3 regions of the Paenibacillus aurantius genome follow, and region 2 is predicted to be linked to each of the others. Evidence: riboswitches for the same ligand, from Rfam matches in the RefSeq annotation. Region 2 holds a riboswitch; each other region holds the start of a gene.
What was found. Region 2 has a riboswitch for ZMP and ZTP ahead of rpiB (ribose 5-phosphate isomerase B). Riboswitches for the same ligand answer to the same signal wherever they lie in the genome.

Region 1 (7,454 bases), 1.1 Mb from region 2:
ATGGTTTTCTCATAAGTTTCAATAGGATTACTAACAGCAAATCTGATTGAAATCTCCTCAATACTACGTTCTGAAAACTCCCCACAATTAATCTCAATTTCAATTAAGCAATTACTATCGTTTAGAGAATAGTATCATGGAGGACTTTGATAGGTATATAAGTCTAGCGGTACATAAGGACTGACATTCTTTACAGAGGTTTTATTTCAACAGTTTCAAGAAATGAATTACCCACAACAACTCCGCCTACAATATCCAACAAATTTTCACCATATTCATCTGGCGTTCTCATTGCTATTTTTTTATCTATCAGATTTTTTCCATTAAAATACATCCTCTTACCGACAACAATTTATCAGCAAATATACGTTCGCATGAAAAAAACCTCCTGCTTGAGAGGGGGGAAGGAGTTTTTTCATTTTTCATAACGTACTAAACCGCAGCTCATAAAAATACTGTACACTTGGATGCTTGAACTTCATCTTCTCGGTCATGTTTAAAATTCGCTTTTTTCCAACTCGTCTGTCCAGCAAAGCTAAAATATTCAATAAGATATCATGGCTCTCTATGCTTTCCTCTATAGAAATAGATAAAAACTTATTAGCTACAACGACAAAATTTGATTTACTTAATGCTGATTGTGCTAACAAAAGCTCTTTTGCATATTCTGATTTTTTTCTATTTCTTGCCATTACTTCTAGACGATCCTCCGGAACCATCCCCTTGGTATCTTTTCTGACCGCTTCCATTTCATCATTGTTGATAGGAATTTGGATATCGGAATCATTCTTAATTTCTAACTCCGTCTCATACCATCTGATTAAGGTAGTTTTATCACTCATATTGAGTACGTTCTTTTTATCTACTGCAATATAACATTGTCCTGCTTTATCAGGTAAATATCGGTAACTGGTTGCACGGTATTCAACCCTTCCATATAACGCAGGACAGAGAAAACTCTCCAGATGTTGCTTCAATTTGCTCCAGGACATGTAATCCTCCTATGTGCCCATCTTAAAAACACATTTTTTTGTTTCTGTAGGTTTATCAGGCTATATGTTTCGCAAAGGTTCCTATTTGCTCACAATCTAGCGAATTGGTTGATCCTCGATGCCTGATCATTCTATAATTGCATAATCATATTATCAGGTTTAATTTATTTTTTTTTGCAAACAAATCGTGTTTATCTATTATTCAAATATTCATGTGCTATCTTTCTGCATACATCTTTAGGATCATGATCCGTATCTATTAAATATTTAATAAATATATCTTCAACTTCCGTACTGTCTATTGACGCCAAATAGCGAAATGCTTCCTCAAGTAGTACCTTCCAATTCGCATCATTGATTATTCGTTTGGCAAGTTCAATCGCTCTCTTAGGTTCTTGCAGTTCTAGTTTCTTAAAAATCATCTCTAACTCAAATTCTGCTTCCTCATCCCGCCTACCCATAACATCATGAACGCGTTCATCCGAAACATCTCCCGCCATATCCGAAAACGCGATTGATAAATAGTCAGGATAGATCCTCTTACCAAAATCATTTTCTGTGGTAGCTGTCTCATGTATCCATACGCACTGACAAGCACTAAGGAGCTCCTCAACCTCTTGAGTCTCAAGTTTCCATTTTCTCGAATCCATTATCTTTTTCAGATATTTATAAATCCTCTCAGGTTTACTAAATAAGTTAAAATCATATATTTCACCGCCAGCATAAATCTTATCTGGCTTTTTGTCTTGATTGAAACCCAATCCCGTTACTTTTACTATGGTTAAACAATCGATACTTTTATTTTCTATATAAGCTGCGGTTGCTCTATGATGTCCGTCTAATAATGTGCTCATGAACCCTTCGTAGTAATAAGCAAGCCCTGTCATGCTTTTACCGTGATTTAATTGATCTACGTAATGACTTACCCTTTCTTTATTTAAACAAGCAATACTTTGAGAGGGAAGAAGGAATTTGGGAGTACCAGAACTAATATGAAACTTATAATATACATCCGCTGTTGCCTTGTAGAGCTTCTTTGAACTGGGTAAATTCCAGAAAAAATTACCTTCTCCATCAGTGGGAATCATCTCGATGCGGGTTAACAAGTAGTACCCGTCTTCTAAGATTGATAGCATAGGTTTTATATTTTCAAAAGCAACCTTGATATCATTACCTACATTTTGTGAATGTTTAATGGTGTCAATTAAGCTTTGATTGACGTTCTCCCTGCCTAAACCCATACTTAAAACCTTAGCACATGTTGGACAGTACAACTCTTCACCGTAGCTGTTTATCAATGGTTTATTATCTAGCAACAAAAACCCATAGGTATCACCACTTTTATCCGTTCCGTACTTAGTGGTCAATTTCCCTGTCCCTTTGTTAACCCTGAAAAGAAGGGCATCATTCCCCCATCTATTATGCCTACCAGGCATTAGGGCTTCGTACTCTATAGGCTCCGATAAATTAAAGAATTTCACTTTATCACCCCTGAGCAATTTCACCCTATTTCTTATATTGTAAATTATTTACTGACTCCTGCAAAACAATGTCCCGCTCCGAGGTAAGCAGAGCGATGAGGGCCCCCCGTCAGCCCCCTTGCAGGGCATATTCATACAAGGCCGTAGGGTAGCGCCCGAACAGAAGGCGTTCGCCTGCCTTCCGGAACCCGGCGTACTCATAGAAGCGGCAGAGCTGGGGCCGGTCGGCGGCGCAATCGAGGCGGAGGAACGCTTTGTCCCGTCTTACCGCCTCCCGAATGGCCCAGCGAATCATTTCAACGGAGAGCCCGGTCCCGGCATAGGGCCTTCTCACGCAAAGCTTATGCAGGTAAAGGGAAGGACACCCGTCCGCATCGGCCCACGCCAGTTGATCCTGCTCCTGAAGGATCATGACGGCGGCGGGCTCCTTCCCCACGCTCCCCAAATAGAGCTCCTCCCTGCGGCAGGAAGCGAGCAGAGCGGTCAAGGAGACCTGCCGCTCCGACCACATCTCCTGCCCCCGGGCTCGTATCCATTCCGCTCCCTCCCGCAGAATGGATACGAAGAGCTCGAGCTCTTCGTCAGCCGGGTTCTTAACCTCTAAGTCAATCATTTTTTTGACTTAAACTTAAGCATTGTTTTTTGAGCAGCATGATTTGTCCTATATGATAGGCATTATGAATACATAAATTTGAGACTGCTCCCCACCATGGAGCATGGAAATAGGAGGGGATTTCCGTTAGCAGTTTAAGCTCCGTGCTTTCCTCAAGTGCCTTATTCCAGCTATCAAAAACGGTTTCCAGTCTCTGCAAAGTCTTCTTCCACTCCAGCTCATTGAGGGGATGCGGATTTACATAAAACGTATCGTCATTGTTTATGGGACTACTCCGGTCAACTAATTCCGTGTTATATCTTTCGAGCCATTTCTCATTCCAAAAAATTAGATGATTCACGATCGACCAAATGGATTGTTTGCTTTCATTCTCCCAAGCAGCTTGGCTTGCTTTTAAATCCATTAGAATCTCATGAAGAGGAAGAAACCAGCTCTTATCGTGATAACAAGCGTTCCATTGATCCAACAGAACAGATTTTATATTCATACCAATCACTCCCTTCTCAAGTTAGTTCTCGGTTCATCCGGATAACGTCAGATCGGATGCCCGTCTGACGGAGCGGGCTATTCCTCCGGCCGGTCATAATTCCGCCGGATGACCAGATGGACAACCTCCTCGAGGCCCCGTTCCAGCGCTTCCCAAATCCCCTCCGGATAGAGCGGTCTTTCCTTAAGCTCTTTAAGGGTTCGCCACGTTAACTGAATATCCGGGTGCTCCTTATGCGTGAGCGCCCCGCGGATGGCCGATTCCTCCACGGCGGCCCAATGCAGGACGGTGCAGTCGTGCCGCTGCCGACCGTCGAACTCCACCAGGCTCTCATTCAGGCACACCAGCGGGCCGACCTGAACGGGCAGGTCGAACTCCTCCAGAAGCTCCCGGCGAATGGCTTCCGCCGCGGTTTCCCCGAATTCCACGCCGCCGCCGGGAAAGCGGTAGAAGCTCTCCTCCCGGTCGCATTGGACCAAGTACGCTTCCCCGTCCGACCGCCGGATAATCGCTTCCGCTCTAAGCAGGGGACGATGCATCTGATTTCCTCCTCTTCGGATGTCCTTCCGTTACCGGTTACCGTATTTCTCCGCCGCTTCCACGGTGTGCTTAAGGAGTGTGGCGATCGTCACCGGGCCCACCCCGGCCGGCACAGGGGTAATGGCGGAGGCCTTCCCTAGGCAAGCCTCATAGTCCACATCCCCCACGTTGCCGGGGTTATATCCCGCATCCAGCACCACCGCCCCCGGCTTGAGCCAATCTCCCTGTACGAACCGGGGGCGGCCTACGGCCGCTACGACAATGTCGGCCAGGCGGACGAGGTCCGGGAGTCCCCGAGTGCGGGAGTGGCACGTGGTGACCGTTGCGTTCTCATTCAGCAGCATAGCGGATACCGGCTTGCCCAGAATGGGGCTCCGGCCAATGACGACCGCATGCTTGCCCTCCGCCTCGATCCGGTAATGCTTCATAATGGCCAGAATGGCCGCCGGGGTACAGGACGGGAAATCCGCCAGGCCAAAGGCCGTCCGCGCATAGCCAAGCGTCGTCACGCCGTCCACGTCCTTCTCGATGGAGATGGCCTCGAAGGCCTCCCTCTCGTCGATCGAAGCCGGCACCGGATGCTGCAGGAGGATGCCATGCACGGCCGGGTCCTCGTTAAGCTCCCGAATCGTCTCCACGAGCTCCTCCGTGGTCGTGTTCTCCGGAAGCACGACCCGCCTTGAGCCGATGCCGAGCCTCCGGCAGGCGTTCCCTTTCATTCTCACATACGTGGCCGACGACGGATCGCTGCCGACCAATACGGTGGCCAGGCAGGGGACGATTCCTTTTTCCCCCAGAGCCTGAATTCGTTCCTTTAGTGTCTCCTTGATGCTTTCGGCCACTTTGGTGCCGTCCAGCAGGAGTGCGTTGTTGGGCATGGTCTTCCTCCATCCTTTCCACCGATAGAATAAAAACACAAAGAGGCAAGGGATAGTCCCTTACCTCTGCCCAGGCGATCGGCGTGATAAGCAGGTGCTCCCCCGTGGTTCTCCACGTTTCGCCAGTTACACCTGCCAGATATTCCCTCTATTGTAACCCGAACATCCTCTTCCTTCAAGCGCCGTTTTGGCTTACCGCCTGCAGACGGAACATCACGCCGAGGAAATCCCCTTTCAGCACGGGAAGGGGGATCCCGACGTACATCAGATGATCGCCTCCATAAACCGCCCCTGACTCCAGTTCCATATAATCAAGGTTCGGGTCGAGGCCTTTCAGCTTCAGGCGCTTGATCGCCGGGGCCGCTTCCGACAGCGTCTCGAAATAGAAGGCCGCCGCCTCCTGCCGGTCCGCGGAGACGAACATCCAGGCCGTTTCGTTCCCTTCGAACGGATTGCGGAGCCGGTAGTGATCCCCGAATTGGACAAGCGGGCGGATCTGCTTGTACAGCTCAATCTGGCTGCGGATTTCCGTCTTGTCGTCCTCCGTCAGCCGGGTCAGGTCCAGCTCGTAGCCCAGGTTGCCCGACATGGCGACATACCCGCGCGTCTTGAGTGGCGTGATCCGCCCCACCTGATGATTCGGTACCGCGGAGACATGCGCTCCCATCGTGACGGGCGGATACACCAGGCTCGTCCCGTACTGCACCTTCAGGCGCATGACCGCATCCGAGTTGTCGCTCGTCCACACCTGCGGCATGTAATGGAGCAGGCCGGGATCGAAGCGCCCGCCTCCGGCAGCGCAGCTCTCGAACAGTACGTCCGGGAAGGCCGAGGTGATCCGCTCCAGCACATCATACAAGCCGAGCATGTACCGGTGGGCCGTTTCCCTCTGCCGGTCGGGCGGCAGCAAGGCGGAGCCGATTTCGGTCATGTTGCGGTTCATGTCCCACTTGACATAGCGGATCGGGGCACTGGAGAGCACTTGGCCGACGGTATCGACAATATAGTCCCGCACGTCGGCCCGGGAGTAATCCAACACGAGCTGGTTTCTCGACGTGGTCCGGGACCGGTCCGGGACGTGAAGACACCAGTCCGGGTGACTCCGGTACAGCTCGCTGTCCGGGGAGATCATCTCCGGCTCGAACCACAGCCCGAAAGCAAGCCCGTTCGCCGAGATCCGTTCGGCCAGATGCTCCAGGCCTTCGGGCAGCTTGTTCCGGTCGACGAACCAGTCCCCCAAGGAGGACTTGTCGTTATCCCTCCGCCCGAACCATCCGTCATCCAGAACGAACAGCTCAATGCCGATCTCTCCGCCCACCTTCGCGATCTGCCCCAGCTTGTCCGCATTGAAATCGAAATAGGTCGCTTCCCAGTTGTTAACCAGTACGGGCCTTTCCCGGTCGCGGTGGGTTCCCCGGCACAGGCGTTCCCGGTACAGCCGGTGATAAGTCCGCGACATGCCTCCCAGGCCCCGGTCGGAATAGACCAGCACCGTTTCCGGCGTCTGAAAGGACTCCCCGGGCTCCAGCAGCCAGCTGAAATCGAACGGGTTGATTCCGAGTGATACCCGGGTGGTGCCGAACTGCTCCACCTCCGCGCTTGCCAGGAAGCTGCCGCTGTAAACGAGGCTGAACCCGTACACGTCCCCGCTATCCTCATCCGCCCCTTTGGAGAGCAGCGCCATAAACGGATTCTGCTGGTGTCCGCTTGCCCCTCTCCGGCTTTCGATGGACTGGGTTCCGGGAACGAGCGCGCGCCGGTGAAGATGCCGTTCCCGCAGGACGGCGCCCGAGAGCTGCAGCAGGTCGTAGTCGGAGGAGGACATATCCACGCTCATGCTCATGGTCCGAAGCAGCTTCAGCCGCCCGGGGCCCTCGTGGGCGAAGCGGACGCTGCGGGTGATGGCGTCATAGTGCTCGAAGACCGTATAGGTCAAGATGACCTTCAGCCCGATGACTTCATCCGCCAACTCGATCTCGAGCGTCTCGGCTTCTTCCGGAGCCTCGGCGTAAGTAGCCGGCAGCCCCTCCAGCTTCGGCTTGCCATTCAGCAGGCGGTGGGCCCGGTATTTCAAATCGGTCACCGTCGAGCCGTTTTCGAGCTGAACCTGAAAAGCGGGGAGCCGGAAATCCCCCGCGCCGTAGCCCGGATACTCCTGCGGGATTGTGTCCGGCGAGTAGGTTTTGTCGGTTACGTCGGGAGTAGGGGACGCGGCGGAGCGGGCCCTAAGCTGCAGAATCCGGTCCAGCCCCGTCGGGCGGATCCTTTTGCCCCAATACAAATGAGCGAGGGTTCCCCATTTCGTGACTTGAAAAAGATAGCTGGAAGATTTCGTCTGCAGATGATAAATGTTTGCTTTTCCGTCAAAGTGCACAGCCAAGTCGGACTCTCTCCTTCTCTCTCTGTTTTCTCTGTCTTTCGCTAACCCATTCGCTATCGAAAGGGATATTCCTGCGAACAACG
Region 2 (7,454 bases):
AGGCCGCTCCTTCTACCGGGAGCGGCCTTTTGATCGTGGAAAGAGGGGGACGGTGTCAATGGATGGATCCGGCCACGAAGCCTCTGACAAAGAGAAAGCCTCACCGGATCCAGTCGGCAGGACTTGTTACTCCCCGTGGAACCGATCTTCCCGCATGTCCACGGCTCCCGAGTTAACGGGAGGCTGAATCGCGACCGGCGTATCCGTGACCCGGGTCTCTTGAAGATCCGTGGCTCCGGCCGCGTGGGTCCTGAGGGTTTCGAGCTCGGGGTTGCCCGCCTCCATCTCCACGGCGGAAGCCGTTACTGCTTCCTCGGCGGGGGCACCGGCTGCGGGAGGCGCAGACGGGGTGCCGGCTCCCAGCCCGAAGGCTTTCATCAGCCGCTGCATAAGCGTTTGGTCGGCCATGCCCATTCCTCCTTTCGCCGCCTCATGATGGGCGGCTTGTCAGGCTTAGCATGGCTAAGACAGGCTGGCCCTATGCAGGAGCCAGCCGTTTCTTCATGAGCCGCAGAAGCCGATCGGGCTCCAGGGGCTTGCTGATATAATCCGTCGCCCCAGCCATCAAGCATTTCTCCCGGTCGCCTTCCATGGCTTGGGCCGAAACCGCGATCACCGGGAGGTCCTTCAAACGGGGGTTGCGCCGCAGATGCCGGATGGCGTCCAGACCGTTCATCTCCGGCATCATAATATCCATGAGCACAAGCCTTACATCCGGATGGCGGCGGAGGCTTTCCAGGCCTTCCCTTCCGTTGTAAGCCACGAGAACGTGATAGGGCTGGTCCTTCAGAATCGCTTGCAGCGATAGAAGATTCCGCCGGTCGTCATCGACGATCAGCACCTTCGCTTTAGGCCCCTCCGACTGGGAAAGAAGAGCCGCGGGGGAAGCGGAAGCCGACGGGGGAAGAGCGGGCTTGCTCCCGGAAGGCAGAGCCGCGGGAGGAAGGACAATGGCTTCTTCGGCGGGCACCTCCAGAAGGGGGAGGAAGAAGGTGAAGGTGCTGCCTTCCTCTTCCCGGCTTCTTAGCTCGATATGGCCTCCCAGCAGCTGGGCGAACTGCTTTGAAATCGACAGGCCCAGTCCGGTGCCTCCGTATCTCCGGCTGGTGGTGCCGTCCGCCTGCTGAAAGGCTTCGAACACGAGGGTAAGCTTATCCGGCGAGATCCCGATTCCGGTATCCGAAATGACGAATTTCAACCAGCCAAGGACGCCGCCGCCAACCTCATGGGCCGAAATCTCCCCGGGTTTCTCGGCCAAACTGACCCGGAACGTAACCGATCCCGATTCGGTGAACTTGAAGGCGTTCGAGAGAAGGTTTTTAAGGATTTGCTGCAGGCGCTGTCCGTCCGTATAGACAATATCCGGCACGTCGGCATCCCGGCTTACAAAGAAGGACAGCCCTTTTTGACGGGCCATCGGGTCAAAGGCTCGCTTCATCAAGAAGGGAAGCTCGTTGACATTCACTTCCCCGTAATGCATTTCCATTTTGCCGGCTTCCACCTTGGAGAGGTCCAAAATATCGTTGATCAAGTGAAGCAGGTCGTTCCCCGAACTATGGATCAGCGAAGCATACTGGACCTCCTCGGGGAGGAGGGTGTGGTTGCGGTTGTCCTTCAGCAGCTGCGAGAGGATAAGCAGGCTGTTAAGGGGTGTGCGCAGCTCATGAGACATGTTGGCGAGAAATTCTGATTTGTACCGGTTCGTCTCCGTCAGGAGCCGGGCTTTTTCTTCGAGAGCGGATTGGGTACGGATCAGCTCCTCGGTTTTTTCCCCCGATATTTTCACCTGTTCTTCCAGCCGGTGATTGATGAGCTGAAGTTCCTCCCGGGAGCGGTAATCCTCTCTCAAATCCCACAGCACCCATGTAAAGAAAGCACTGAGGACCAAGCTCAAGGGCAGCGTCCGGCTCGCGATCTGCCACAGGTAGACGGCCGGTTCGATGACCCCCAGCACGGCGATATCCACGACATTCACGACATTGATCACGGCGATCAGAACCGCCATCCGGGTCAGCTGGCTGCGGCCGTTCCGGCGGAGCCATTCATGCACCAGCGCACAAACGATGCCCAGGATCACCATGTTGACGAACCCCACCCAGGAGGCCGTTTGAAGACCGAAGGTAAGACGGGTTACCCCGATGCCGATCCCGATCAGAAAGATGGACAGGGGCCGGCTTACAAAAAGTGGAGCCGCAATCAAAGGAATGAACCGAAGGTCGAACAGCACCGATTCATCCAACCGCAGGCCGAAGAACATCGAGGTCCAGCCCCCGAGAATAGCCCCCGTTACAAAAAAAATCTCTCTTCGCTTCGGGCTGACGCGGGGCAGGAGATTCTTATTGATCAGCCCGGCTAAGTAGGTCAAGGCAAGGAGGGTGCAAAGATTGGTAAAAAAATATCTGGATAAGTCCATGGGGGAATCCTTCCCGACGCAGGAAACGTCTAGTTCCAAGCCTTCCTTTTGCCTTATTATACCGCATCCCGCTGAGGGGGCAAAGCAGACCAGACAGGAGCTCGCAGCATTTGATAGATTGCTAGGTTTAGAGAATCGGTCCCCTGTCCATACTGTAGCTATACCCGCCGATAACCGATAAACGGCAGAGGGAAGGGGCCGGAACCATGGTCAGAAGAACGGAATATGCCAAATTCATTTATATCGCTTTTGCCCTTATTGTTCTTATGATGAATTGGGAGTCGAACAAAACCAATGCGGCCGTAGCCGCTTCCGGGATTCCGCAGGAATCCATCCGGGTGCGCATTCTGGGCAACTCGGACAATCTGCAGGACCAGGCCGTCAAGAAAATCGTGCGAGACCGCGTGGTGGAGGAAATCAACGGATGGGTGACGGAGCCCCACAACCTGGAGATGGCGCGGGAGGACATTCGGGCCCATCTGGGCGAGCTGGATGAGATCGTCGGCCAGGTGCTGCAAGAGAAAGGGTTTGGCTACGGACACAAGGTTGAACTGGACACGGTGCCATTCCCGGAAAAAATGTACGGGGGCCAGCTTTATCCCGCGGGCAGCTACGAGGCGCTGCGGATCACGCTCGGTTCCGGCCAGGGCAAGAACTGGTGGTGCGTGCTATTCCCTCCTCTCTGCTTCGGGGATGCCGTCAAAAAAGAAAACAAAGCCGAGGCCGCCCCGGCGGCAGCCAAGCCGGCCGTTACGAAGACGTCGATGACTTCCGGCCAGGGCCAGGAAAGCAAGGACAAGGCGGTAACGCTCTCGAAGAGCCAAACGGCGAAGACGGGAGAAGGAAGCGGGAAGGCGGAGGTCCGGAACGCAGAGACGCCAAGCGGCGGCAGCCAAGCCGAAGAAAGCACGGAAACGTCGAAGGTGGAGGCGCGATCGTTCTTCTGGGATCTGCTCAAGAGCTTCTTCGGATGGATAAAAGGGCTGTTCGCCTAAAAACCGGTGCCGGCCAAAAAAGTCCAAGTTATCCGCCTCTTAAACCATGTAAAACGATGGACATAATAGGAATAGGTAAGCGGCTGGCTAGGCAGCAGCCTAAGGGAGAGGCCCGCCGTGACACGGAACGGACGGAACGCTATAATGAGGCAAAAACCAGTAAGGATGAGTGGAAGATGACACAGGTATGGAGGGCGGAGCCCGCTGGAGCCGGCCATCAGGAGGCCGTGGAAGCGGCGGCACGTTTGCTGAAAGAAGGGGGGCGGGTCGCCTTTCCGACGGAAACGGTGTACGGCCTCGGGGCGGACGCCCGCAGCACGGAAGCGGTAGAGGGGATTTTTGCCGCGAAGGGACGCCCTTCCGACAATCCCCTCATCGTGCATATCGCCGACCGCGCCCAGCTCGGCGAGATCGTCGCCGGCGTGGACGAGCTGTCGGCCCGCCTCATGGACGCCTTCTGGCCCGGCCCCCTGACGCTCGTGCTCCCGGTCAAGCCGGGCGCCCTCTCGCCCCGCGTCACCGCGGGGCTTGCGACTGTCGGCGTCCGCATGCCCGATCACCCGCTCGCGCTGGCGCTGATCCGCGTGGCGGGCTGCCCGGTCGCCGCGCCGAGCGCGAACCGCTCCGGCCGCCCGAGCCCGACGCGAGCCGAGCACGTGCTCGATGACCTGAACGGGGTCATCGAAGGCGTGCTCGACGGCGGCCCGACGGGCGTCGGCGTCGAGTCGACGGTCGTCGAAGCCGCCGGCGGCGCCGTGCACGTGCTGCGCCCGGGCGGCGTAAGCGCCGAAGCACTCGAGCGGTTCGCGCCCGTCGCCGGCGCGGGCCCGGACGGCGAGCCTGGCGCTCCGGGCGGCGAGGACGCGCTTCATGCCCCGAAGGCACCGGGCATGAAGTACGCGCACTACGCCCCGCGCGGGCGCCTTGCCGTCGTGCAGGGCCCGTCGCCCGAGGCGGTGAGTTCCTGGATCCGCCAGGAACTCGCGCGGGCGAAGGCCGCCGGCGAACGCACGGGCGTGCTCGCCTGCGCCGAGCATGCGGCGCGCTACGACGCCGACGCCGTCATCGCCTGCGGCCGGCTCGGCGATCCCGGCTCCGCAGCCCGCGGGCTCTACGACGCCCTGCGCGGCTTTGACGAGGCCGGGGTGACCTTCATCCTCGCCGAGGCCGTCGAAGAGAGCGGCATCGGCGCCGCGGTGATGAACCGGCTGCGCAAGGCGGCCGGAGGCCGGGTCATCCGGCTTTAAGCTCCGCCTGAACGGTTTGGCGATGCCCGCGGCGACTTGCTTTTTGCGCCAAAGACGCAGGCTTGCTTGCCGCACGAGGGGCGGGGGAACTTTTGGTTTCCCGGCCTTTTTTTGCATCCTTCAGCGGATTCCCCCTTCCGAACCGCTTCTAACTTAGGCAGGCGCCTCTGCCCCGTAGCATTCGCCGGCATCCCCGCCCTTTGCCCGTCCGGCGCGTTACCGCCTCCGTCCTGCTCCGGGTAAGGCGGTCCCTCCCTGGGACAAACCGGACATGTTTCCCTCAAGCTCCGCATATCTTGGGAAAGAATAGGCGGACAAAGGGGAGAGGAGCATGGAAGCGGCACCGGTGTGGGGCGAATTGATCACTCTTTTGCTGATGGCGGTGGCTCTGGGGATGGATGCGTTCTCCCTCGGAATCGGGATCGGCTTGAAAGGAATTCGCCTACTCGACATTTGCAAAATCAGTTTCACCATCGGCCTTTTCCATATTGTCATGCCTTTGACCGGCATGTTTATGGGGCATTATGCGGGCGAGCTGCTCGGCGGAGTCGCGACGGCGGCCGGAGGGGGCCTGCTGGTGGTGCTCGGTGCTCATATGGTGTACAGCGCTATGCGGGGAGACGCCGTTCAATCCATCGACCACCGGACGTTCTGGGGGTTGATGCTGTTCTCCTTAACGGTCAGCATTGATTCTTTCTCGGTGGGCGTATCGCTCGGTATGTTCGCGTCGGACCTGCTGCTGACGGTTCTTCTTTTCGGGCTGCTGGGAGGGTTTATGTCGGTGCTCGGCCTGCTGCTCGGGCGCCGGGTGGGCCAGTGGGTGGGAGATTACGGGGAAGCCTTCGGCGGCTTGATTCTTCTTGCTTTCGGCCTGAAGTTTCTGATGTAGAGCTTTCGTCAAGGGCAGGAAAAGCGGGCGTTCGCCTGCGCCTAACACGCTGCAGCGGGTCCGGGTGGATAAGCCCGGACCCTTCCTATTATAATATAAGAGAGACATGCCGGAAGAAAAAGGAGTGGGCAGAATGATCAACCATGTGCTGTTCGTTTGTACGGGAAATACGTGCCGAAGTCCTTTGGCGGAAGGGATTTTCCGGCTGCTTGCGGAGCGCAAGGGAATCCGCGTGACCGTGTCCTCCGCCGGAGTATCCGCAGTGGACGGCTGCTCGATTTCGGGGCATTCGCGCCGGATTCTACAGGACAAGGGGCTGAACGAAGCCCTGTCCTCCAAGTCGCTCTCCCCGGAGCTGATCCGCCGGGCGGACCTCATCCTGACCATGACCGTCAGCCACAAAAGGCTTCTCCTCCAACGCTTCCCGGAGGCCGTGGACAAAACGTACACCTTAAAAGAATATACAGCCCACGCTGCCGCGGATTCCGGTGAGGCCGGCGAGAAGGAACGGCTCATTGTGGACCTGCAGATCAAGCAGGCGCTTGGTCAGCCCATTACGGCTGAGGACCGGCGCAGGCTGGCCGAGCTGGAAGGTACAGGGGCGGACCTCGACATCCGCGATCCTTTCGGAGGCTCCTTGGAGGAATACCAGGCCTGCGCGCTGGAGATTGAGGAGAGCGTGGAGAAGCTCCTCGACAAGCTGTAACCGGCAGCCTGGAGGAGGAGGAGGCGAGGGAGCCAAAGACGGTACGTCCCCTGACTTTTCCGCAGGGAGGCCGCCTTCCGGGCTTTACAGCCTCCGCAAAATGCGGTAAGATAAAGGCATATTCAAGGAGGAAGCCGCTCACGCGGAATTCTCCCACTGGACCCGGTGTAACTGGCGACAACGTGGAACCAACCACAATGGAGCACCGGGCCATACGGCCGGTCGCCTGGGCAAAGAGCATCTCGTGCGTGCACGAGTGTGCTCTTTTTCTATTTGTTGGGCGGGATCGGCGTTATCGGGTATAATGAAGGGGACTTGTCTATCCGTGCCCGTCTCTTGCGGGCCTTGACATTCTACACCTATCTTGGGAGGACCAGAACCTATGAAAATTGTAATCGGAGCCGATCACGCAGGATACCGTTTGAAGGAAGAAATCAAGACGTTCGTCGCCGGTCTGGGCCATGAGGTGACCGACATGGGCACCCAGAACGAGGAGTCCGTGGACTACCCGGATTTCGCGTCCGCCGTTTGCGAGAAGGTGGCTTCGGGAGAAGCCGATAAAGGCATTCTCCTCTGTGGAACCGGCATCGGCATGTCGATTGCGGCGAACAAAATCCCCGGCATCCGCTGTGCGCTTGTGCACGATCTGTTCAGCGCGAAGGCGACCCGCGAGCACAATGACACCAATGTGCTGGCCATGGGCGAGCGCGTAGTGGGGCCGGGCATCGCGCAGGAGATTACCCGCCTCTGGCTGGAGACGGAATTCTCCGAAGGGCCCCGTCACCAGAACCGCGTCGGAAAGGTTCGCTCGCTGGAAGAGAAGTACTCCCTTCATCCATAAAACTCGCCTGTTCCACCTATCCTAAGCAGGAGGCCGGGAGGTAGGGGCCTCGCAGTGTCTTATCCGCAAGGTAAGGCACCAGAATCCGAAAATTCGGCAAGGAGGCGTGATGGCGGTGAAGGAGAACGAAGCGAACCGGGCGGGACAGCCGGAGTGGGACCCGGAGGCGGATCTGTCGCAGCGTGTGGAAACCGCGCTGACGGAGCTGGTCCAGGCCGGAAAGGTCGAAGAGGGCCAGATTGTCGTCATCGGGACGAGCACAAGCGAAGTGATCGGGCGGCATATCGGGACGGCCGGGAGCGAGGAGGCGGCAGCCGCCATCTTCGAAGGCGTGCAAAGGGTCCGCGGGCGAATCGGCTTCTT
Region 3 (7,454 bases), 3.1 Mb from region 2:
TCAGCCGCCATGGTAGTCAGTCTCATGATAGGAGCTCCGCTCCCGCGAGCGGAATCGGAAGAGTCCGGCGGCAGCCTAACCGCGCAAGCCGGAGAGGTCAACCTGGCCCTGAACAAAACCGTCACGGCATCATCCAGTTATGAAGCCGGTGTCATCGGCAAGAAGTATTTGGTCGATGGCGTCCGGGGCGTGACGAGCAAGAGCTTTGGTTGGTCCAGCGACGTCTACAATACCGGCGATACCACTTGGGTGTGGGCCACCGTAGATCTGGGCGCATCCTATAATGTCAAACGCATCGATTTATATCCGAGGAATGACGGCTCGTTCACCGGTAATAACTTTCCCGTCAACTTCGAGCTCAAGGTATCACTGGACAACATTAACTGGAAGGTTGTCCGCAAGCTCAGCGATTACCCCCTGAACCCAAGCGGCGTGCAGTCCTTTGACTTCCCTGCTGAACGCGCTAGATATGTTCGGGTGGAAGGGCTTGGCGTGAAAACGTGGATGTACGGCATGCAGCTCTCCGAAATGGAAGTATACGGCGATCCGGCCTCCGGGCTCGGAGCGGTAAAAGGCGTTCATGAGAACGGCGAATTGAAGCTGGAGGTTCAGAACTCGTCCGGCGTTCCCCTGGATGCCCAATTTTACAAACGGGTTCTTATTCCCGCCGACCTGACTCAATACGGCGTCTCCGCCTTTCAGAATCCGGATGCGAAGGAGCTTCCCGCTTATTATCCGCAAGAATATGGGGATATCAGCCTCTCACCTGAAGAAATGGCCAAGATAACCCAATCGGACGACAAGTACCAGATTACAAAGTCCGTGGAGAATTCTCCTTACCAGCGCTTCGATCTGGAATTCGACCAGCCGGTGGAACGGGAGCTATATGTGACCTGGGAAGGGCGGACGGACCAGGTGGCGACGCTGTATGTATGGGACTATGCGATAACGAACTGGGTGGCGTTGACCTCCCGGGAGGGCAATCCGCTGCGGGATATCCAATTAACCGGTAAATTCGGTACGTCGAACGTCCAAGGAGGCAAAGCTCACTTTATGGTGGCGGCCGCACAGAAAAATATTACGGAACCCTCCAAGAAACCGGCCCCGAACGAGTACGATTTCACGTTTATCTGGGAAACGGATACCCAGTATTATTCCAGGAGTTATCCTAACATTTTTGAGAAGATGAACCGCTGGATTGCCGACAACAAAGACCCGCTCAAGATCAAGTATGTCATCCACACCGGGGACCTCGTGCAGAATTGGAACATGGCGGACCAGTGGGGAGTGGCGGACCGAAACATGAAAATATTGGAGGAGGCCGGCATTCCGTATGGCGTGGTTTCCGGTAATCACGACATTAACCATAATGTCAACGATTACGAGTACTATTGGAACTATTTCGGCCGCGACCGGTTTGCCGGGCAGCCTTGGTACGGAGGCGACCTGAGCAACAACCGTCATCATTATGATCTGATTTCCGCCGGCGGCATGGATTTTGTTATCTTGTATCTCGGGGTGTATGGAAGGCTGGACCAACAAACGGTCGATTGGGCAAACAGCGTATTATCCAAATACAAAGACCGTTATGCCATTGTGGGGACTCATGCTTACATTGAAGGAAGCGGCAAATATGGGGTCAACGGCAAAGAAATCATGGAGAAGGTAATTGCCCCCAACGAGAATGTGTTCATGGTGGTAAGCGGTCATTATCACGGCGCGTTCTACAATGTCAAACGCATCAACGGGAAAGTGGTCTATGAAGTACTGTCCGACTATCAGGAGGGGCCGGAAGGTGGCTTGGGCTACATTCGTTTGCTGCAGTTCGACGCGAAAAATAAGCGGATGTACATGAACACGTACTCTCCTTATAAGGATGACTACAATTTCTTTGCCGACGACAAGGAGCAGGCGACCTTTCCGCTTGATACGGCAAAAGGGGAGATGACGCTGATGACGGACCGTTTCGGCATCAGCACGGAATGGAACGATGAGCTGCTCGGGACACTCCCGAACGTACAGACCGGTCCGGCCTCGATTAAGCTGGAACCCGTTGCAGTGGGGAACGCAAACGAGTGGTTCGTGAAGCTGATTGACTCGAACGGGAACGCCACCTCTTCGGAACTGTGGAGGTTCCAAGAACCAGCCTACCTGGATACCGCTTCGGTAGACGGCGATAAGATGGTTCTACGGTTTGATAAACCTTTGGCGGACGGAGCAGCCGCTGATCCCGCTGACTTTAGCGTACAGGTACAGGGAAAGCCCACGGTCGTCCGTTCGGTTTATTCCGCCGGTAACGAGGTTCAGCTGACTCTCTCCCAGGCTGTCCTATTCGATCGAACCGTTACCATCTCCTACACGCCGGGGACCAAGCCGCTGAATGATTATGCCGGATATCCCGTGAAAGGAATCACGAACATTCCGGTAACTAATTTAAGTCCAAAGCCGGGGCGTGCGTTTACCCCATAGGTCATCCGGAAAACGAATAGGCAGCCAGCAAGAAATGGGGAGCAGCGCTATTGTGCTCTCCCCATCCATAGATGAAACGTGCCTCCCCTTTTATTGACTAAGCTTAGGATTGCTTTATAGAAGCAATCCTCCAAATGGAGGGAAAGGAAATGAAGATAATCAAGCGTTTTGTCGCCATCGTACTGGTCTTGATCCTCACCACGTTAATGCCCGTCACAGCCGGTGCCGCTTCCTACAGCACCTATACCCAGGTCTCCTTGCTGCCCAATGACGTGTTTACCGCAACGGAAGGATTGGCCCTGGCCAACGGCTATGCCTATTCCGCAAAAGTCGAACCTAACGATACCCAAATGGCCCTTTACTCTACGAACATGACCAGCGGGGCCACTACGCTCATGACGAATGGCAGCGACAATACTACCATCCTTTCGTATTTCAGCCATGCCAACGATATGGCTGCCACGGTAATCGACGGAGTGACCTATCTTTTCGTCGCCACCTTGAAGAACAGTCCCGGAACTATTCAGCTGTTGAAGCTGAAGGTGGTAGGAAACACCTATTTTCTAGTGGGGGAGTTCAATATTCAAGATCCTACCGGTCAACTCTGGGCCATGTCGGGAGTTGAGGTTACGGGGCAAACCGGCAGCACTATAAATTTACTCCTCAAATCGGGAACGGAGTTTCGCCGGGCATCGCTCAGCATGAGTGCGACCAGCGGAACCATAGCGGTAGCCGCAGCGCCTGATTTCGTGATTGATCTTGGAAGCTACACGGGATCCCAGCATCAGGGGTTGGGGTATTGGAGCGGTAACGACAGCATCTATGTTCCTATGACCTTCGGTTCCCCGGTCGAGAGTGCTGTACTGGTTTATCATAATATATCCACAGCATCGGGAACGATCTCATTGGATCTTAATCTGACTTTCAGCCTTAAGGAAAGCACCTGGATTGAGATTGAGTCCGTCAATGTTGCCCCCGACGGAAAGCTCTGGTTTAATACCAATCGGCAGGGCGGGTACGACAATGTCGGCTATTGGAACGGCTACACGGTACCGGGGATCAATACGATGTTCGCAACGAAGGTACCTACGGGAACAGGCTCACAGCAAGTGGAGCTCGGGACGAAGTTCCAGGCAGCGACTAACGGTTACATTGCGGGCGTAAAGGTTTACGGGGTTACAGGGGAATCGGGGGTCCATAAAATAAGGATATGGAGGAATTCGGACGGAGCCTTGATCGCCGGTCCTTATGACTTCACCTTTACAGGCTCAAACAGCTGGAAAACCTTCTATCTGCCTACTCCGCTATATATTGAGTCATCGACGAATTACACGGTCTCCGTTTCAGTAGGTACCGATGTGTCGCATAAGTACGCTGCTATCAGCGGAGACCTAACCAGCGGCGGGAGCAGCGGCAACCTGACATGGGCTGCGAACGCCGGTGTGTTTACCACGACAATGGGAACTTTACCGACCACCACCTTCAACAGTACGAACTATTTAAGAGATGTTATTTTCTATCCGGAATCCTTTACTTCGGAGAATATGTTCGGCGTGAAGGCGGATACGGGAAACGGGGGCAACGGAGGGGCCTATGAACTCGGCACGGTGTTCACATCCTCGGTTGCGGGTCAGGTAACCGGGGTTCGATTGTTCGGGGTGCAAGGGGAGTCGGGAAACCATACCATCCGGATATGGAGAAACTCGGACAATACGGTCATCGGCGGTCCGTACACGTTCAAGTTTAGCGGTAATGACAGTTGGGTGCAGTACAATTTGGCCACTCCCGTCAACCTAGCGGCGAATACCGACTATACCGTGTCGGTTACGACGGGAACGGATTCCGGCAAGCTCTATGCCGCTGTCGCCGGCGACTTAACCAACTCCGGCAGCAACGCGAACCATCTGTCCTGGACGGCCAATGCGGGTGTCTTTACGACAACGCTCGGAGCAAGACCGACCAGCACGTTTAATGGAAACAACTATTTGCGCGACATCGTCTTCAAACCATAAAACCATTAACAGGGAGGCTGCCGGCAACTCGGCGGCCTCTCGTTCATCGAGGAGGAAGGAACAGGGATGGACTTGGAGCACCTCACGCAGGAATTGACAGGAAGCCCTGCCCCAGCAGGCTGGCCGGACCATTGGCCGGCCTATCTTAAAGCAGTGGAGTCCGGAGAGTACAAGATGTCATTTCAAAAAATACCGGAGAACGCTTCCCTTATTTATGATTTACCGCAGGAAGCGATGGCCGAGATAGCCGGGCTTTATCCCGTTATCGGCGCGAATCCCGGATTGTCCCTGCTCGCGCGATTCTGGTCCTATCTCATTTTCCATCAACCTCCGGGAACGGCAGGCGCTGTTTCCACCTGGCCGCTCCCTGTGCCCGTGCTGGGGGACCAGGCTGGGATCTGGCCCTTAGCTATCTTGGTCTCCGGCGCCGAACGGGCATTTGAGGCTTATCGCAAGCTGGGAATGGAAAACCGGATTGCGCTGGAGACGCTTGCATTCGGCGGTCTTTATACACGTGACTATTACCGAAGAAACGGAAGATGGGGGTTATCCGAACTTAATTGGCTCAGGCGCCACGTCCAGGCCCGCATTTTCCGGTTAGGCAGGCTTGTCTTCAATACCGGCACCTACTCCTGGCCTTTTATGACGGTCCGCAACAGGGAATCCCAAATCATAACGTTATGCGACGGGGACGTCCCGTATCGGGCCGATGGCCTGCCGGATGGGACCAACAACCGAAGGGAGGCGGAATCCTGGCTGCCGGTTCTTCAGAAGTCGGACCTCTCGCTAGTCGGTCATCCGGTCGCATCCGATGGAACGGTGCAGAGGGAGACGATCGCCCTTGATCCGAACGAGTGGAGGGTGGTTCTCCGAAAAGGAGATCGCGTCGTGGACGTGCACATCCCGTCCGGCAGCAAGCTTTCCCTTAAAGAATGCGAGGACGCTTACCGTGAGGCGTATCGTTTCTTTCCCAGATACTTTCCAGGAATTCCGTTTAAGGCGTTCGTCTGCAAATCCTGGATTATGGATCCCGCACTTTCCCTCATCCTGCCTCCGGAGTCCAACCTCGTCAAATTTCAACGAATGTTTAAGCCGCTTCCCGTTATAGGGGACGAGAGGCAAACCTATGAACTTGTTTTCGACGATCCCCATGTGGAGCTTGATCAGTTTACACCCGTTACCTCCCTGCAGAAAGCGATCATCCGGCACGTTAAGCTTGGAAATCGAATGAGGTCCTCCGCGGGATTCAGACTGTGGGAACAGCCGGCGGGTTCCGTAGCGTTGTCATAGCTGCGGCCCAAAGCCGTGACTATCCTGTGAAAAAACATAGACAAAATAACCATCTCCCTTGTATAGTAAAAGTAAATATATGGAATGCGTGACTGGCGTAAACGTGGAGGACCACGAGGGAGCGCATGGAACAACCGCCGTACGCCTGGGCAAAGTATTTGATCCTTCGATCAAATGCTTTTTTTATTTTCTTAACGAAGAAAGGACAGGTGGAAGAAATGAGGATGGCGTTTGTATTGTTCGACGGAATGACGTTTATGGATTTGGCGGGGTTCTACGAAGCAATCACGTGGCTGGGTATTATGAAGATCAAGGAGAATGTCACCTGGAGGTTCTGCGCCGACCAACCGGAAGTGAAGGATGACCGGGGGCTGAAGGTAAAAGCGGATCTGGTGCTGCCGCCTTTAAGTCAATTCGACCTGGTCTTTCTGCCGGGCGGCATGGCGACCAGGAAGTTGCGGTTAGACGATGCTTTTGTGGAATGGATCCGAACCGCCGAGTCTGTGCCGTATAAAGTATCCGTCTGCACGGGTGCCCTGCTATGGGGAGCAGCCGGCTTCCTGGAAGGCAAAAGAGCCACCACCAATCCCTCCGCCTACGATCTGCTGGTTCCTTATTGTGCGGAAGTGGTAAAAGCCCGGGCGGTGAGGGATGGAGATACCTTTACCGGAGGCGGCGTCACGGCCTCGGTGGATTTGGGCCTCTTCATGGTCGAGAATCTGACGGATCCAGAGACGGTTCGTCAGGTTCAGAAGAAGCTGGTCTATCCCTATTACAAGGCTGGCCAGACAGGCGACGTTTATGGGCAGATAGATCCACAAGAAGAGGAGCGGTGAAGGTGGAGATTCGTCTGCTGCTCTTTCTCCTTTCCCACCTTCATCCGGGAACAGTATCCCTGCCGATGGAGCTCTTTCCTGGAAGCCAACGATGACAGCAGCGGTTATTTCGTGATGGTCAACGCACAGAATGAAGTGATTGGTCATGCCGGTTATCTTCTTCAGCATTCGAAAGGCCGTTATGAAATCGTAGGTGTTGTAACCTGTAAGGATTGGCTCCGCAGAGGAGTAGGGGCTTCCCTGATTGCTGCCATATGCCAAAAAGCAAAAGAACGGGGACATGACGAAGTTGTCCTGTATACCCTCGACCATGAGCGGAATCAGGCGGCGCTCGCTTTTTATGATCGATTGGGGTTCCAGGCTGTGCATCTGGAGAAAGACTATTATCAACCAGGTTACCATCGGTTAACCTTGGTTAAATCGCTCGAAACGGAATGATTACCATACTCGAGGAACCCCACAGAACCGTGCAAGCATTGTCGGGAAACGAAAAGGAAGTTTTGTTATCTTTGAGGTAACGAGGGAGGCGTGAATGTCTTGGATCTGCTGGCCAACTGGAACGTAGCTTTGTCCTACATCGAGGAGAATCTAACCGATACGATTGACTATAAGGAGGCTGCCCGAATCGCCTGCTGCTCGGAATATCATTTTACCCGGATGTTCTCCTTCCTGGCAGGGATTACGTTATCGGAATACATCCGGCGCAGGCGGTTAACCTTGGCGGCCCACGAGCTCTGTCATGGCGATCTCAAAATCATAGATGCCGCTTTGAAGTACGGCTACTCGTCTCCAGATTCCTTTGCCCGGGCTTTTCAGGGGGTCCATGGCATCACACCTTCGGAAGCCC

Region 1: another riboswitch for ZMP and ZTP. It lies ahead of MJA45_RS23820 (bifunctional 5,10-methylenetetrahydrofolate dehydrogenase/5,10-methenyltetrahydrofolate cyclohydrolase); the one in region 2 lies ahead of rpiB (ribose 5-phosphate isomerase B).
Region 3: another riboswitch for ZMP and ZTP. It lies ahead of MJA45_RS14305 (DJ-1/PfpI family protein); the one in region 2 lies ahead of rpiB (ribose 5-phosphate isomerase B).

What each region holds. Positions count from the first base shown of each region.
Region 1 is NZ_CP130318.1:5,271,102-5,278,555, forward strand. It holds gene MJA45_RS23790 (hypothetical protein) at 191-334, opposite strand; gene MJA45_RS23795 (SF0329 family protein) at 423-992, opposite strand; gene MJA45_RS23800 (hypothetical protein) at 1,184-2,473, opposite strand; gene MJA45_RS23805 (GNAT family N-acetyltransferase) at 2,583-3,086, opposite strand; gene MJA45_RS23810 (DinB family protein) at 3,079-3,573, opposite strand; gene MJA45_RS23815 (NUDIX domain-containing protein) at 3,651-4,112, opposite strand; gene MJA45_RS23820 (bifunctional 5,10-methylenetetrahydrofolate dehydrogenase/5,10-methenyltetrahydrofolate cyclohydrolase) at 4,143-4,991, opposite strand; ZMP/ZTP riboswitch at 5,053-5,131, opposite strand; gene MJA45_RS23825 (alpha-galactosidase) at 5,167-7,371, opposite strand.
Region 2 is NZ_CP130318.1:39,648-47,101, forward strand. It holds gene MJA45_RS00195 (hypothetical protein) at 127-408, opposite strand; gene MJA45_RS00200 (ATP-binding protein) at 479-2,413, opposite strand; gene spoIIR (stage II sporulation protein R) at 2,620-3,408, shown strand; gene MJA45_RS00210 (L-threonylcarbamoyladenylate synthase) at 3,585-4,655, shown strand; gene MJA45_RS00215 (manganese efflux pump MntP) at 4,987-5,544, shown strand; gene MJA45_RS00220 (low molecular weight protein arginine phosphatase) at 5,678-6,250, shown strand; ZMP/ZTP riboswitch at 6,408-6,489, shown strand; gene rpiB (ribose 5-phosphate isomerase B) at 6,633-7,091, shown strand; gene MJA45_RS00230 (TIGR01440 family protein) at 7,207-7,454, shown strand, end outside.
Region 3 is NZ_CP130318.1:3,168,279-3,175,732, reverse strand. It holds gene MJA45_RS14320 (discoidin domain-containing protein) at 1-2,469, shown strand, start outside; gene MJA45_RS14315 (DUF4082 domain-containing protein) at 2,619-4,481, shown strand; gene MJA45_RS14310 (acyltransferase domain-containing protein) at 4,656-5,771, shown strand; ZMP/ZTP riboswitch at 5,850-5,929, shown strand; gene MJA45_RS14305 (DJ-1/PfpI family protein) at 5,990-6,607, shown strand; gene MJA45_RS14300 (GNAT family N-acetyltransferase) at 6,650-7,045, shown strand; gene MJA45_RS14295 (AraC family transcriptional regulator) at 7,145-7,454, shown strand, end outside.